2 regions of the Streptomyces sp. NPDC060209 genome follow, and region 2 is predicted to be linked to the other one. Evidence: riboswitches for the same ligand, from Rfam matches in the RefSeq annotation. Region 2 holds a riboswitch; the other holds the start of a gene.
The links. Region 2 has a riboswitch for S-adenosylmethionine ahead of ACFWFI_RS04905 (putative leader peptide). Riboswitches for the same ligand answer to the same signal wherever they lie in the genome.
Positions count from the first base shown of each region.

Region 1: linked by a shared signal. The riboswitch ahead of thrC (threonine synthase) and the one ahead of ACFWFI_RS04905 (putative leader peptide) in region 2 are both predicted to bind S-adenosylmethionine.

Region 1 covers NZ_JBHWZS010000320.1:1,833-8,044, reverse strand. The annotation lists gene ACFWFI_RS36550 (cold-shock protein) at 177-383, opposite strand; gene ACFWFI_RS36545 (MoaD/ThiS family protein) at 830-1,105, opposite strand; gene thrC (threonine synthase) at 1,134-2,432, opposite strand; SAM riboswitch class I at 2,451-2,578, opposite strand; gene ACFWFI_RS36535 (glucosyl-3-phosphoglycerate synthase) at 2,732-3,682, shown strand; gene ACFWFI_RS36530 (alpha,alpha-trehalose-phosphate synthase (UDP-forming)) at 3,753-5,156, shown strand; gene ACFWFI_RS36525 (NB-ARC domain-containing protein) at 5,126-6,212, opposite strand, start outside.
Region 2 covers NZ_JBHWZS010000014.1:705-6,916, forward strand. The annotation lists gene ACFWFI_RS04895 (putative leader peptide) at 114-224, shown strand; gene ACFWFI_RS04900 (glutathione S-transferase C-terminal domain-containing protein) at 412-1,290, shown strand; SAM riboswitch class IV at 1,495-1,607, shown strand; gene ACFWFI_RS04905 (putative leader peptide) at 1,655-1,771, shown strand; gene ACFWFI_RS04910 (LLM class flavin-dependent oxidoreductase) at 1,846-3,060, shown strand; gene ACFWFI_RS04915 (NtaA/DmoA family FMN-dependent monooxygenase) at 3,080-4,474, shown strand; gene ACFWFI_RS04920 (LLM class flavin-dependent oxidoreductase) at 4,471-5,538, shown strand; gene ACFWFI_RS04925 (LLM class flavin-dependent oxidoreductase) at 5,628-6,212, shown strand, end outside.

The sequences.
Region 1 (6,212 bases), on a different contig from region 2:
CAATGATTAGCACTCGACCCCTGCGAGTGCAAGCGTCCTCTTCGGGATGTGGACAACCGCGGGGCTTCGCCGCAGGCGGCGACGGGGGAACCGGAGACGCACGTGAGGCCCGTTCCCCCGGTGGGAGGTACGGGCCCCGCGTGTGTGAGTAGTGTCGTTGGCCGACCGCGCCGAGCTCAGCCGACGGCGAGCTTGACCATGTCCGCCTGCGGCCCCTTCTGGCCCTGCGAGATCTCGAATTCAACTCGCTGACCCTCTTCGAGGGTGCGGTACCCGTCCATCTGGATCGCGCTGTAGTGGACGAAAACATCCGCACCACCGTCGACCGCGATGAAGCCGTACCCCTTCTCCGCGTTGAACCACTTGACGGTGCCCTGAGCCATGCCTAACTCCCCTATTACTGGCCCTTGCACGAGACCGCACTTCGCGGGCCCGGGTCAGAACTCACCCTCCGACAGGAGAGGGTGGCGTGCGCCGGAACGCGTCGACCGCGGCCGAATGTATCTGCCCAACTGCCCTCTGCAACAGGTCAATCGGACGAGAATTCTGGGCACACGTGACCGCACGCATTGGGGGAATTCATAAGATTCCAGGGCAAGTCGGGCCTGACAAAGGCCACTTATGCCACAAGGAGTTCACTTACTTTGGCTGCTTCTTGTCGCGGCCGGGCGCATTCTCATATGCGGGCGGCGCGGGCAGCTGCGGGGACTTCCCCAACTGTACCGTGCTCAACCATGCAGAATGACCCCCTCCGCTTCTCTCGCGGAGGGGGCCATTGTGTTCACGCTGTGCGGTCGGGCAGCGATAAGGGCCCGTAACCGTCCGGGGATCAGCCTCCGGCGACGGCCGGGATGATCGAGACGCCGGCGCCGTCCGGGGTGACCGCGTCCAGACCGCCCTCGAAGCGCACGTCGTCGTCGTTCACGTACACGTTGACGAAGCGGCGCAGCTTGCCCTGGTCGTCCAGGACGCGGGCGCCGATGCCCGGGTGGTTCTGCTCCAGGGACGCGATGACCTCGGAGAGGGTCGCGCCCTCGGCCGGGACCTCGGCCTGACCGCCCGTGTAGGTGCGGAGGATGGTGGGGATACGGACCTTGACGCTCATGTGGGTGCCTTCCTTCGGTCTCGGGTGGTCAGTTGGCGGCGGCGAGGCCCGCGTCGCGGAACGCGTCCAGGCTGGGCCGGATCGTCGCCGACAGGCCGGTCGTGGGGGCGACCGCGTCGAGCGTCTTCAGCCCGTCGCCGGTGTTCAGGACGACGGTGGTCAGGGACGGGTCGAGCAGACCGGCGTCGATCAGCTTCTTCGTCACACCGACCGTCACCCCGCCCGCGGTCTCCGCGAAGATGCCCTCGGTGCGGGCCAGCAGCTTGATCGCGTCGACGACCTGCTGGTCGTTGACGTCCTCGACGGCGCCGCCGGTGCGGCGGGCGATGTCCAGGACGTACGGGCCGTCGGCCGGGTTGCCGATCGCCAGGGACTTGGCGATGGTGTTCGGCTTCTGCGGGCGCACGACGTCGTGGCCGGCCTTGAAGGCGGTGGAGACCGGGGAGCAGCCCTCGGCCTGGGCACCGAAGATCTTGTACGGCTTGTCCTCGACGAGGCCGAGCTTGATCAGCTCCTGCAGGCCCTTGTCGATCTTCGTGAGCTGCGAGCCGGACGCGATGGGGATGACGAGCTGGTCGGGCAGCTCCCAGCCGAGCTGCTCGCAGATCTCGTACGCCAGGGTCTTGGAACCCTCGCCGTAGTACGGCCGGAGGTTGACGTTGACGAAGCCCCAGCCCTCGCCGAGCGGGTCTCCGATGAGCTCCGAGCAGAAGCGGTTGACGTCGTCGTAATTGCCCTCGATGCCGACCAGCTCGCCGCCGTACACCGCGGCCATGACGACCTTGCCCTGCTCCAGGTCGTGCGGGATGAACACGCAGGAGCGGAAGCCGGCGCGGGCCGCGGCGGCACCCACCGCACCGGCGAGGTTGCCGGTGGAGGAGCAGGAGAGCGTGGTGAATCCGAAGGCGCGGGCGGCCTCGACGGCGATGGCGACGACACGGTCCTTGAAGGAGTGCGTCGGATTGCCGGAGTCGTCCTTGACGTACAGGCCGCCGGTCACGCCCAGCTCGCGGGCGAGGTTGTCGGCCTTGACCAGCTTCGTGAAGCCGGGGTTGATGTTGGGCTTGTCCGCGACATCGGAGGGGACGGGCAGCAGCGGCGCGTAGCGCCAGATGTTGTTCGGGCCCTCGGCGATGCGCTTCTTCAGCTCTTCGGGGGAGCCGCTCGGCAGGTCGTACGCCACTTCGAGCGGCCCGAAACAGGACGCGCAGGCGAAAATGGGACCGAGCTCGAAACGCTCGCCGCATTCGCGGCAGGAAAGCGCTGCGGCGGGACCGAGGTCCACGGCGGAAGAATTGGTGTTCTCTGCAACTGTCTGCACGGCCATGATGGCGGAGGCCCTTTCTCCTCATCTTCCTTGCGACGTATTTCGCCACAAGACGGAATTGGCACCTTCCCCACCGTGACCTCGCGGTCGGCAGGAGGGTTGCCGGGACTTCAACGGGCCGTTCCCTCAGTCCCTCTGGATGAGCGCTATGGCACCGGACCATGGATCCGGGCGTTTATTCGCGGACCGACCCCGACATGCGAGGGTCATCCGCGTTGTTCAAGACTGTAACCGAAGCACCGGACGGTTGAGATAGTCGTCCGAACCGCGAGATGGATCACATACAGGGAGTATCGACCGTGCTGGAAGAGGTGGAACGCTGGCTGACCAGGCGTTCCTGGTCTGCTGCCGACCGCCCGCTCGACCGCCTCACGGCCGCTCGGGCGAGGGATCCGCACCGCTCGCGCGTGAGCGTCGTGCTGCCCGCGCTGAACGAGGAGGCGACGGTCGGCGAGATCGTGGCGGAGATCCGGCGCGAGCTGATGGAGAAGGTCCGGCTCGTCGACGAACTGGTGGTGATCGACTCCGGCTCCACCGACGCCACGGCCGAGGTCGCGCGACGGGCCGGCGCCCGGGTCGTCCACCGCGACTCCGTGCTCCCCCGGATACCCGCCCTCCCCGGCAAGGGCGAGGTCCTCTGGCGGTCACTGCTGGTGACCAGCGGGGAGATCGTGTGCTTCGTCGACGCCGACCTGAAGGACTTCTCCGCGGACTTCGTGTCCGGGATCGTCGGCCCGCTGCTGACCGACCCGCAGGTGCAGTTCGTCAAGGCCATGTACGACCGGCCGCTGGGCGACACCGCAGGACAGGGCGGCCGGGTGACCGAACTGGTGGCCCGCCCGCTGCTCAATCTGCACTGGCCCCGGCTGGCCGGCTTCGTCCAGCCGCTGGGCGGCGAATACGCGGTGCGACGCTCCCTGCTGGAACAGCTCCCCTTCCCGGTCGGTTACGGAGTGGAACTGGGCCTGCTCGTCGACGCGCTGCACACGGTCGGCCTGGACGCGCTGGCACAGGTGGACGTCGGGGTGCGCAAACACCGCCACCAGGACGGCCAGGCCCTCGGGCGGATGGCGGCCACGATCTACCGCACGGCGCAGCTGCGGCTCTCCCGCGGGCCACTCGTACGGCCCGAGATCACCCAGTTCGAGCGGGGGCCGGACGGGTTCGTCCCGCACACCCATGCGGTGGACACCGAGGAACGGCCGCCGATGCGGGACGTCGCGGAGTACGCCGCCCGCAACGCGGCGTAACGATTCTTCACGCCAGGCTTCGCACTCACTTCACGTTTGGCGGCTTCCCGAACGGGCTAGGTTCGGGTACATGGTCTCCGCGCACGCTGCCCAGGTACTCGTCGCGTCCAACCGCGGCCCGGTGTCGTACACACAGCGGGACGACGGCACCCTCGACTCGAAACGGGGCGGCGGCGGGCTCGTCTCCGGCCTCAGTGCCGTCGACGACAAGCTGTGGGTGTGCGCCGCCCTCAGCGACGGCGACCGCGAGGCGGTCCGGCGCGGTGTGTCCGAGCCCGGCGTCCGGATGCTCGACATCGACGCCGGGGTCCATGCCGACGCCTACAACGGCATCGCCAATTCGGTGCTCTGGTTCGTCCACCACATGATCTACCAGACGCCGCTGGAGCCCGTCTTCGACGCGGAGTTCCGCCGGCAGTGGGCCTCCTACGAGGCGTACAACCGGGCCTTCGCCCAGGCCCTGGCCGAGGAGGCGGGCGAGGGCGCCGCAGTCCTGGTGCAGGACTACCACCTCTCGCTGGTCCCCGGCATACTGCGCGAACTGCGTCCCGACCTGCGGATCGGGCACTTCTCGCACACCCCCTGGGCACCCGTCGACTACTTCCGGCTGCTGCCCGACGACATCGGCGAGCAGCTGCTCAAGGGCATCCTGGGCGCCGACCGCGCCGCGTTCCTGACGCGCCGCTGGGCGGACGCCTTCATCGGCTGCTGCACGGAGATCCTCGGCGGCACCGGCCACACCCGGATCGGGGTGCACGGGCTGGGCGCCGACGCGGACTTCCTGCGCCGCCGCTCGCGGGAGGCGGACGTGGACGAGCGCATGGAGATCCTGCGGGAGCAGGTGGGCGCCGACCGGCGGACGATCGTGCGGGTCGACCGCACGGAGCTCTCCAAGAACATCGTCCGCGGGCTGCACGCCTACCGGGCCCTGCTGGAGGAGCACCCCGAATGGCGCGAGCGCGTGGTGCACATCGCCTTCGCCTACCCCTCGCGGCAGGACCTCTCGGTCTACCGCGACTACACGGCGGAGGTCCAGCGGGTCGCCGACGGCATCAACGCGGAGTACGGCACGGAGGGCTGGACCCCGGTCCTGCTCCACGTCGACGACGACTTCGCCCGCTCCCTGGCGGCGTACCGGCTGGCGGACGTGGCCCTGGTCAACCCGATCCGCGACGGCATGAACCTGGTCGCCAAGGAGGTCCCGGTCGTCTCGGACCACGGCTGCGCGCTGGTGCTGTCCCGCGAGGCGGGGGCGTACGAGGAGCTGGGCGAGGACGCCCTCGTGGTCAACCCGTACGACGTGTCGGCCACTGCCACGGCACTGCACGAGGCGCTCACGATGGACTCCGACGAACGGGGCGCCCGCTCGAAACGACTGGCCATGGCTGCGACGGCACTGCCGCCGCAGCAGTGGTTCCTGGACCAGCTGGACGCGCTGCGGGGTCAAGGGCTCCCGTCCGGATCGCCGGGCTGACCGGACGGGCCCCGCATCCCCGCCAGCGTCTGGGCCGTGGCTTCGGCGAGCCGGTGGTCACCCCGGCGCTCGGCGTCCTGGACGACCTGCCGGCAGAGACTCTCACCCTCGGCCCAGCGCCCCTGCTTGATCAGGCAGAACCCGTAGACCCCCCTGTACATGCCCGCATCGCTGTGGCGCCCTTGCTCCATGAAGCGGTCGGCTGCTTCGAGGAGGTGAGTCCCGGCCTCGCTGCACCGACCCTCCAGGTGGAGGACCATCCCGAGCCGGGCGTGCGCGTCCACCGCGAAGAACGGATGTCCCAGAGCGACCGCGGCGCGCAGATCGGTGACGGCGTCGGCGAGTTGGTTCAACTGCATGAATGCCTTCGCTCTGAGCACGCGTGCCTCCGACTCGTTGCCATGACGCCCGTACGCGGCATAGGTACCGATGACCCCGTCCAGGCCTCGAAGGGCGGCTCGCGCGTCGTTCGCGCGGAGCTCCGCAGCAGCGGATCGCAGCCTGGCATCCGCCTCACGCATCGGATCACCGGACGCGGCGGCGGCTCGGGAAGCCCGTTCGGCCATGGCGGCGGCCTGCTCCGGTTCGCCGCGTCGCAGCAACACGATGCTCAGACCCGTCAGCGCGGCCGAGACCGCGGAGTCGGGTACATCCGGCCGATTGGCCACGGCGGTCAGATAGAAGGCCGCGCTCTCCCCCTCGTCGTTCATGAGCAGGGCCTGGCCATGCAGCAGCAGGAGGTCGTAGGGCCACGCCCCGAGAACCAGATCCTTGGGCAGATCTTCGACACTCGCGTTCGTGAGCTGCAGGAGGTCGGACAGCCGTGCCTTGCTCAGAAGGTAGGTGCCGAGGAAGAACGGAGCCCATCGCCGTATCGGCGTGTCCGCCGAGATCCCGGCCGTCGCACACGCGAGTACGTTGCCGACTTCGGCATCGAGCCAGCTGACGGCCTTCTCGGAATGCGGATAAGGCTGTTCGGGCAGGTCCGGTAGGACTTCGGCGATGTGCTCGGCCATGTCCGGGGTGAGGAGTGCCTCCGCGTGCGCCGCGTGGTGC
Region 2 (6,212 bases):
TCCCGCCGTTCTCACCATGCAAGATTTCCCGGTGGAGTCAGTGGGCACTCTTGACGAGGCCCGCAAGCGGTTCGACACTCCAGGGGAGAATGTGAGCGAACGGGCAGGAGACCATGGGGCGTTCAGAGCGGGACACGATCTGCGCGCTCCAGCTGCCGTTGCTGACCTCCCGTCGCCACATTGATCTGCTGCGCGTCTGCAGCGCGGCGAGTCCTCTCGGCTGAGGCGGAAGCGGCGACATCGGCAGCGGCTTAGCCCGCGCCTGCGCACCCCATCCGACTCCCCATCCTTCTGCGCATCGTCGCGCGCCGTTGCCGCCGCGCTGCACGCCGCCGCATGTCTGCGTGCCCGAATCCGAACACCGGATCTGCCCACACAACCCGCGTACCGCGACCTGGACCAGGGAGACGCATGCTCGGAGCACCCTCGACAACCACCCCCTCCTTCCGTGGAAGGATCGGCGGTGACACACGCAGCGGCTACTACGCCGCACCGCACCGCTATCGGCTCCACCTCTCACTGTCCTGTCCGTCCTGTTTGCAGATCGCCGTCACCCACAGCCTGCTCCGCCTCGACGACATCCTCCCGGTGACGCTGCTGCCGTCGGTGCCCGACGGCCCCGATGGCAGCCACGCCACGCTGCGCCCGCTGTACGAGGCCAGTTCGCACCAGCACCCCGGCCCGGCTGCGGCGCCTGTGCTCAGCGATGGCTGGACGGGGCGGATCGTCAGCACGCACACCCCCGACATCCTCCACGACCTCGCTCGGTACTTCCGCGGTTGTGGCCCCACACTCCAGCCGTTCGGCACCGAGGAGAAGATCGGGACCATCGGACACCTCTGTGAGCAGGACATCAACGAAGCCGCGCAGCGCGCCGGGCAGCCCGGCACCGACGGCACGGCACGTGACACCGCTCTCTCCACCCTGATCAGCGCGCTGGACTCGCTCGAGCAGCTGCTCGCGTTCCAGGAGTACGTACTGGGCAGCGAACTGACCACGGCCGATGTGCAGGTGTGGGTGACATTGCTGCAACTGGACACCGTGCACCGGCGCCACCTTGACGCCGATGCGGTGCACCGCATCGCCGGCCACCCGCGGCTGTGGGCCTACGCACGGCGCCTGGCATCGCTCCCCGCCTTCGGCTCCCACCTCGACCTGGACGGCATCGACCGTAGGCACGACGCACACTGCCAGGGCCTGGAATCCGCGGGTGCGGCCGTGCAGATCGTGGACTGGGCGGCGGCATACGCACCGAAAGAGGCCCCGGCAGCCGGGGAGCAGCCCGGCTGAGCGGAGGCCCGAGCTGCAACAGTGCTGAGGGGCTTTCCCTCCGTCGCATCTACGGTTGGTGCAAGGCGGCCGCCGGCCCGGCCCCACTCGGGACGGCTGGACGGAACAGACGGCGTTGCAGTGTTGTTGTGCGTCGTGGATGTGAGCATGACCATGATCTTCGGACATTGCGCAGGGCAGGTGCCACGCGTAGCCTCCGGGGAAGGTTATGAGTGTCAGCGTCAAGCCCTGGCTTGCTGACCGGCAACCCTCCTGCGCGGCGGGGTGCTCCAGGTGATGACCAGGCGGAGCCCGGCCGGGTTCCGCAAGCGCGATGCGGGCGAGACCCTCGGGTCCGCCGAGACGGAGGGCGGAAGTGACTGTCATGCCACCCGTGCCCCGCCTGCCTGTCAGGGTTCTTGCCCCGCGACGGCGTCTCCACCTGTACTCCCGGGCCCACATCGACCTGCAGCGTGTCGCCGGCGCGCTCTGTTGTTCCTGACCCGTTCTCCTGCCGCCGAACCTTCCCGACGAAGGCCGGCGATCACGTACGGTCAATCAGGAAGGCGCCCTTTCGTGTCCTCATCTTCTTCCCCGTCCTCCGCGCTTCACCTCGCCGTCGCTCTCGACGGCGCGGGCTGGCACCCGGCCGCATGGCGCGAGCCGGGAGCCCGGCCCCGGGACCTGTTCTCCGCGAGGTACTGGTCCGACATCATCACGGAGGCCGAGCAGGGTCTGCTCGACTTCGTGACGATCGAGGACGGGCTCGGGCTCCAGTCCTCGCACTTCACGGAGCCCGACGGGCGTACCGATCAGGTGCATGGGCGACTGGACGCGGTACTCATCGCCGCGCGCGTCGCCCCGCTGACCCGGCACATCGGGATCGTACCGACCGTGGTCGCCACCCACACGGAGCCGTTCCACATCTCCAAGGCCATCGCCACCCTGGACTATGTCAGTTCCGGTCGGGCGGGCCTGCGGGTTCAGGTGTCGGGGCGGCAGAACGAGGCGGCGCACTTCGGCCGCCGTACGATCCCGCACATCCGCTTCGGAGAGGCATACCCACCGGAGATCCAGGAAGTGATCACCGGACTCTTCGACGAGACCGCCGACTACGTCGAGGTGGTGCGCCGCCTGTGGGACAGCTGGGAGGACGACGCGGAGATCCGGGACGTCGCCACCGGCCGCTTCATCGACCGCGACAAGCTGCACTACATCGACTTCGAGGGCCGCCACTTCAGCGTCAAGGGCCCCTCCATCACGCCCCGGCCACCGCAGGGGCAGCCGGTCGTCAGCGCACTGGGGCACGCGACCGTTCCGTACCGGCTGATCGCACGCTCGGCAGACATCGGGTACGTCACCCCGCACGACAGCGACCAGGCCCGTGCCATCGTCGACGAGATCCGCACCGAGCAGGCCGCGGCGGGGCGTGCGGGGGAGCCCCTGCACGTCTTCGGCGACCTGGTGGTGTTCCTCGACGACGAACCCGCAGCGGCGGCGGCCCGCCGGGACCGGCTGGACGGCCTCGCGGGCCATGCGTACACCAGCGACGCGAAGGTCTTCACCGGCACGCCCACGCAGCTGGCGGACCTGCTTCTGGAGTGGCAGCAGGCCGGACTGTCCGGCTTCCGGCTGCGTCCCGCCGTGATCGGCCACGACCTCGAGGCGATCACCCGCGGCCTGGTGCCCGAACTGCAGCGCCGCGACGCCTTCCGGCGGGCCTATGAGGCCGACACCCTGCGCGGGCTGCTCGGACTCTCCCGCCCCGCCAACCGCTACGCCACCGTCTGAGCCGGAGGGACCACCGATCATGAGCACCAGCAAGGGCACCGGCAAGCCGCTCAAGCAGATACATCTCGCGGCCCACTTCCCCGGCGTCAACAACACCACCGTGTGGAGTGACCCCGAGGCGGGCAGCCACGTCGAGTTCAGCTCGTTCGCGCACTTGGCTCGTACCGCGGAACGCGCCAAGTTTGACTTCCTGTTCCTCGCCGAGGGGCTGCGACTGCGCGAACAGGGCGGCAAAATATACGACTTGGACGTAGTGGGGCGCCCCGACACCTTCACCGTGCTGTCCGCACTCGCCGCCGTCACCGAACACCTCGGCCTGACCGGCACCATCAACTCCACCTTCAACGAGCCCTACGAAGTGGCCCGCCAGTTCGCCAGCCTTGACCACCTCTCGGGCGGGCGCGCAGCGTGGAACGTCGTCACCTCGTGGGATGCCTTCACCGGCGAGAACTTCCGCCGCGGCGGGTTCCTCCCGCAGGAGGAGCGGTACTCCAGGGCCGAGGAGTTCCTGGCCACTGCGAACGAACTCTTCGACTCCTGGCACGGTGACGAGATCGTCGCCGACCAGGACACCGGCACCTTCCTCCGGGACGCGCAAGCCGGAGCCTTCGTGCACAAGGGGCAACACTTCGACATCGAAGGGCAGTTCAACGTCCCGCGCAGCCCGCAGGGCCGTCCAGTGATCTTCCAGGCCGGCGACTCCGACGAAGGACGCGAGTTCGCGGCCTCCAGCGCCGACGCGATCTTCAGCCGGTACAGCACCCTCAAGGAGGGCCAGGCGTTCTACTCCGACGTCAAGGGCCGCCTCAGCCGCCACGGCCGCGCCCACGACCAGCTGCTGATCCTGCCCGCCGCGACCTTCGTCGTCGGCGACACGGACGCCGAGGCGCAGGAGGTGGCCCGCGAGGTACGTCGCCAGCAGGTCAGCGGCGCCACAGCGATCAAGCACCTGGAGTTCGTCTGGAACCGCGACCTGTCCGCGTACGACCCGGACGGCCCGCTTCCCGACATCGACCCGGATCTCGGCGAGCACACGATCGCCCGCGGCCGCGCCCAGGTACGGATGTACCGCGACCCACTGGCCATCGCCCGGGAATGGCGGGAGCGCGCGGCCGCGAACAACTGGTCGATCCGAGACCTGGTCATCGAGACAGGCAGCCGCCAGGCCTTCGTCGGCTCTCCGGCCACCGTCGCCGAGACCATCAATTCCTTCGTCCAAGCCGACGCCGCCGACGGCTTCATCCTCGCCCCGCACATCACCCCCGGCGGACTGGACGTGTTCGCCGACACCGTGGTCCCGCTGCTACAGGAGCGAGGCGTGTTCCGTACGGAGTACGAGGGCACGACCCTGCGCGACCATCTCGGCCTGGCCCACCCCGACGCCGACGCGCCGGGTCAGCGGGCAGCCTCATGAAGTTCCTGGCCATCACCCTCATCACCCACGCCCCCGATCCGGTGACCGGCGTGCAGAAGCCGACCAACGAGCGATTCCGCGAGGTCATCGACAACGCGCTGCTCGCAGAGGAGTTGGGGTTCGACGGCTTCGGCGTGGGGGAGCGGCACGAGCGGCCGTTCATCTCCTCCTCACCGCCGGTCGTCCTCAGCCATATCGCCGCGCTCACCTCCCGGATCCGGCTGTTCACCGCTGTCACCACCCTCAGCCTGCTGGACCCGGTGCGTGCCTACGAGGACTACGCGACCCTGGACCATCTGTCCGGCGGGCGGCTGGAGTTGATCATAGGCAAGGGCAACGGAGCAGCCCAGCGTGAGCTGTTCCACGTCACGCCCGAGGACCAGTGGGACCGCAACGCCGAGAGTTATGAGGTGTTCCGCCGGATCTGGCGGCAGAACAAGGTGACTGCCGCGACGCGTTTCCGCCCCGAGCTGAAGGACGCGGAGGTGTGGCCGAGGCCGCTCCAACAACCCGTCCGAGTCTGGCACGGCAGCGCCACGAGTAAGGAGTCGGTCGACCTGGCCGCCCGGTACGGCGACCCGCTCTTCTCCGCGAACGTCACCAACACCATCGAGCCGTACGCGGAGTTGATCCGCTACTACCGCGAGCGCTGGGAGTACTACGGACACGACCCGGCGCGCATCGCTGTCGGCGCGGGGACAGCGGGCTACTACGCTGCCCGCACCTCACAGGAGGCGATCGCAGCGTACCGCCCGGTGTTCGAGGGATATCTCGCCTTCCAGAAGCGGCTGGGCATCGAGCCGGTGTTCCCGACTCTGGTGGACTTCGTCGAGCGGAGTTCGGCGCTGATCGGCAGTCCCCAGCAAGTGATCGAGAAGGTGCACCGTTACCACGAGCAGTTCGGGCACACCGTCCTGCACCTGCACGCGGACGCGGGTGGTCTCACCGACGCCCAGCACCGCGACTCGCTCGAACTCTTCCAGTCCGACATCGCCCCCGTGCTGCGGCGGGACGTCCCCGACCCGCCGTTCGCCTGGGAGCCGGTGCTCGCCGAGCACGAGTAAGGCCCTGCCGACGCCACGGCCGAGGGCGCGGCCGGTTCCATACCTGCGTCCGTTGCCCTTGCCGCCGAACACTGAGGAGAAACCAGGCCGTGTCCCGCATCCCCCTCGGGGTCCTCGATCTCGTCCCGATCTCGTCCGGCTCCACCGCTGCTGAGACGCTTCGCAACACCATCGACCTGGCCAGGCAGGCCGAGCGATTCGGCTACGCCCGCTACTGGTTCGCCGAACACCACCTCAACCCCGGTGTGGCCGGCACTTCTCCGGCCGTGATGCTGGCCCTGACCGCCTCCGCGACCTCGACGATCAGGCTCGGCTCCGGGGCTGTACAGCTCGGCCATCGCACCGCCCTGTCCACCGTGGAGGAGTTCGGCCTGATCGACGCCCTGCACCCTGGGCGGCTCGACCTGGGCCTCGGCCGCTCAGGCGGACGTCCCGCCAGGCGCTCCGGGGAGTCCTCGCCGATCTCGATTCCCGTCGTCGACGGACGAGCACCCAACGGGCTGAGAATCCCACCGAAGTTCTCCTTCGAGCGCCTGCTCGGCTCACCCAGGATCGCACTCCAGCAGCAGCTGCTGCATCAAACGGGTGCCCAGCCACAGGACTATGGTGAGCAGATCGACGACATCCTCGCGCTGCTGCGGGGTACGTACCGGTCCGGGGCCGGCATCGAGGCG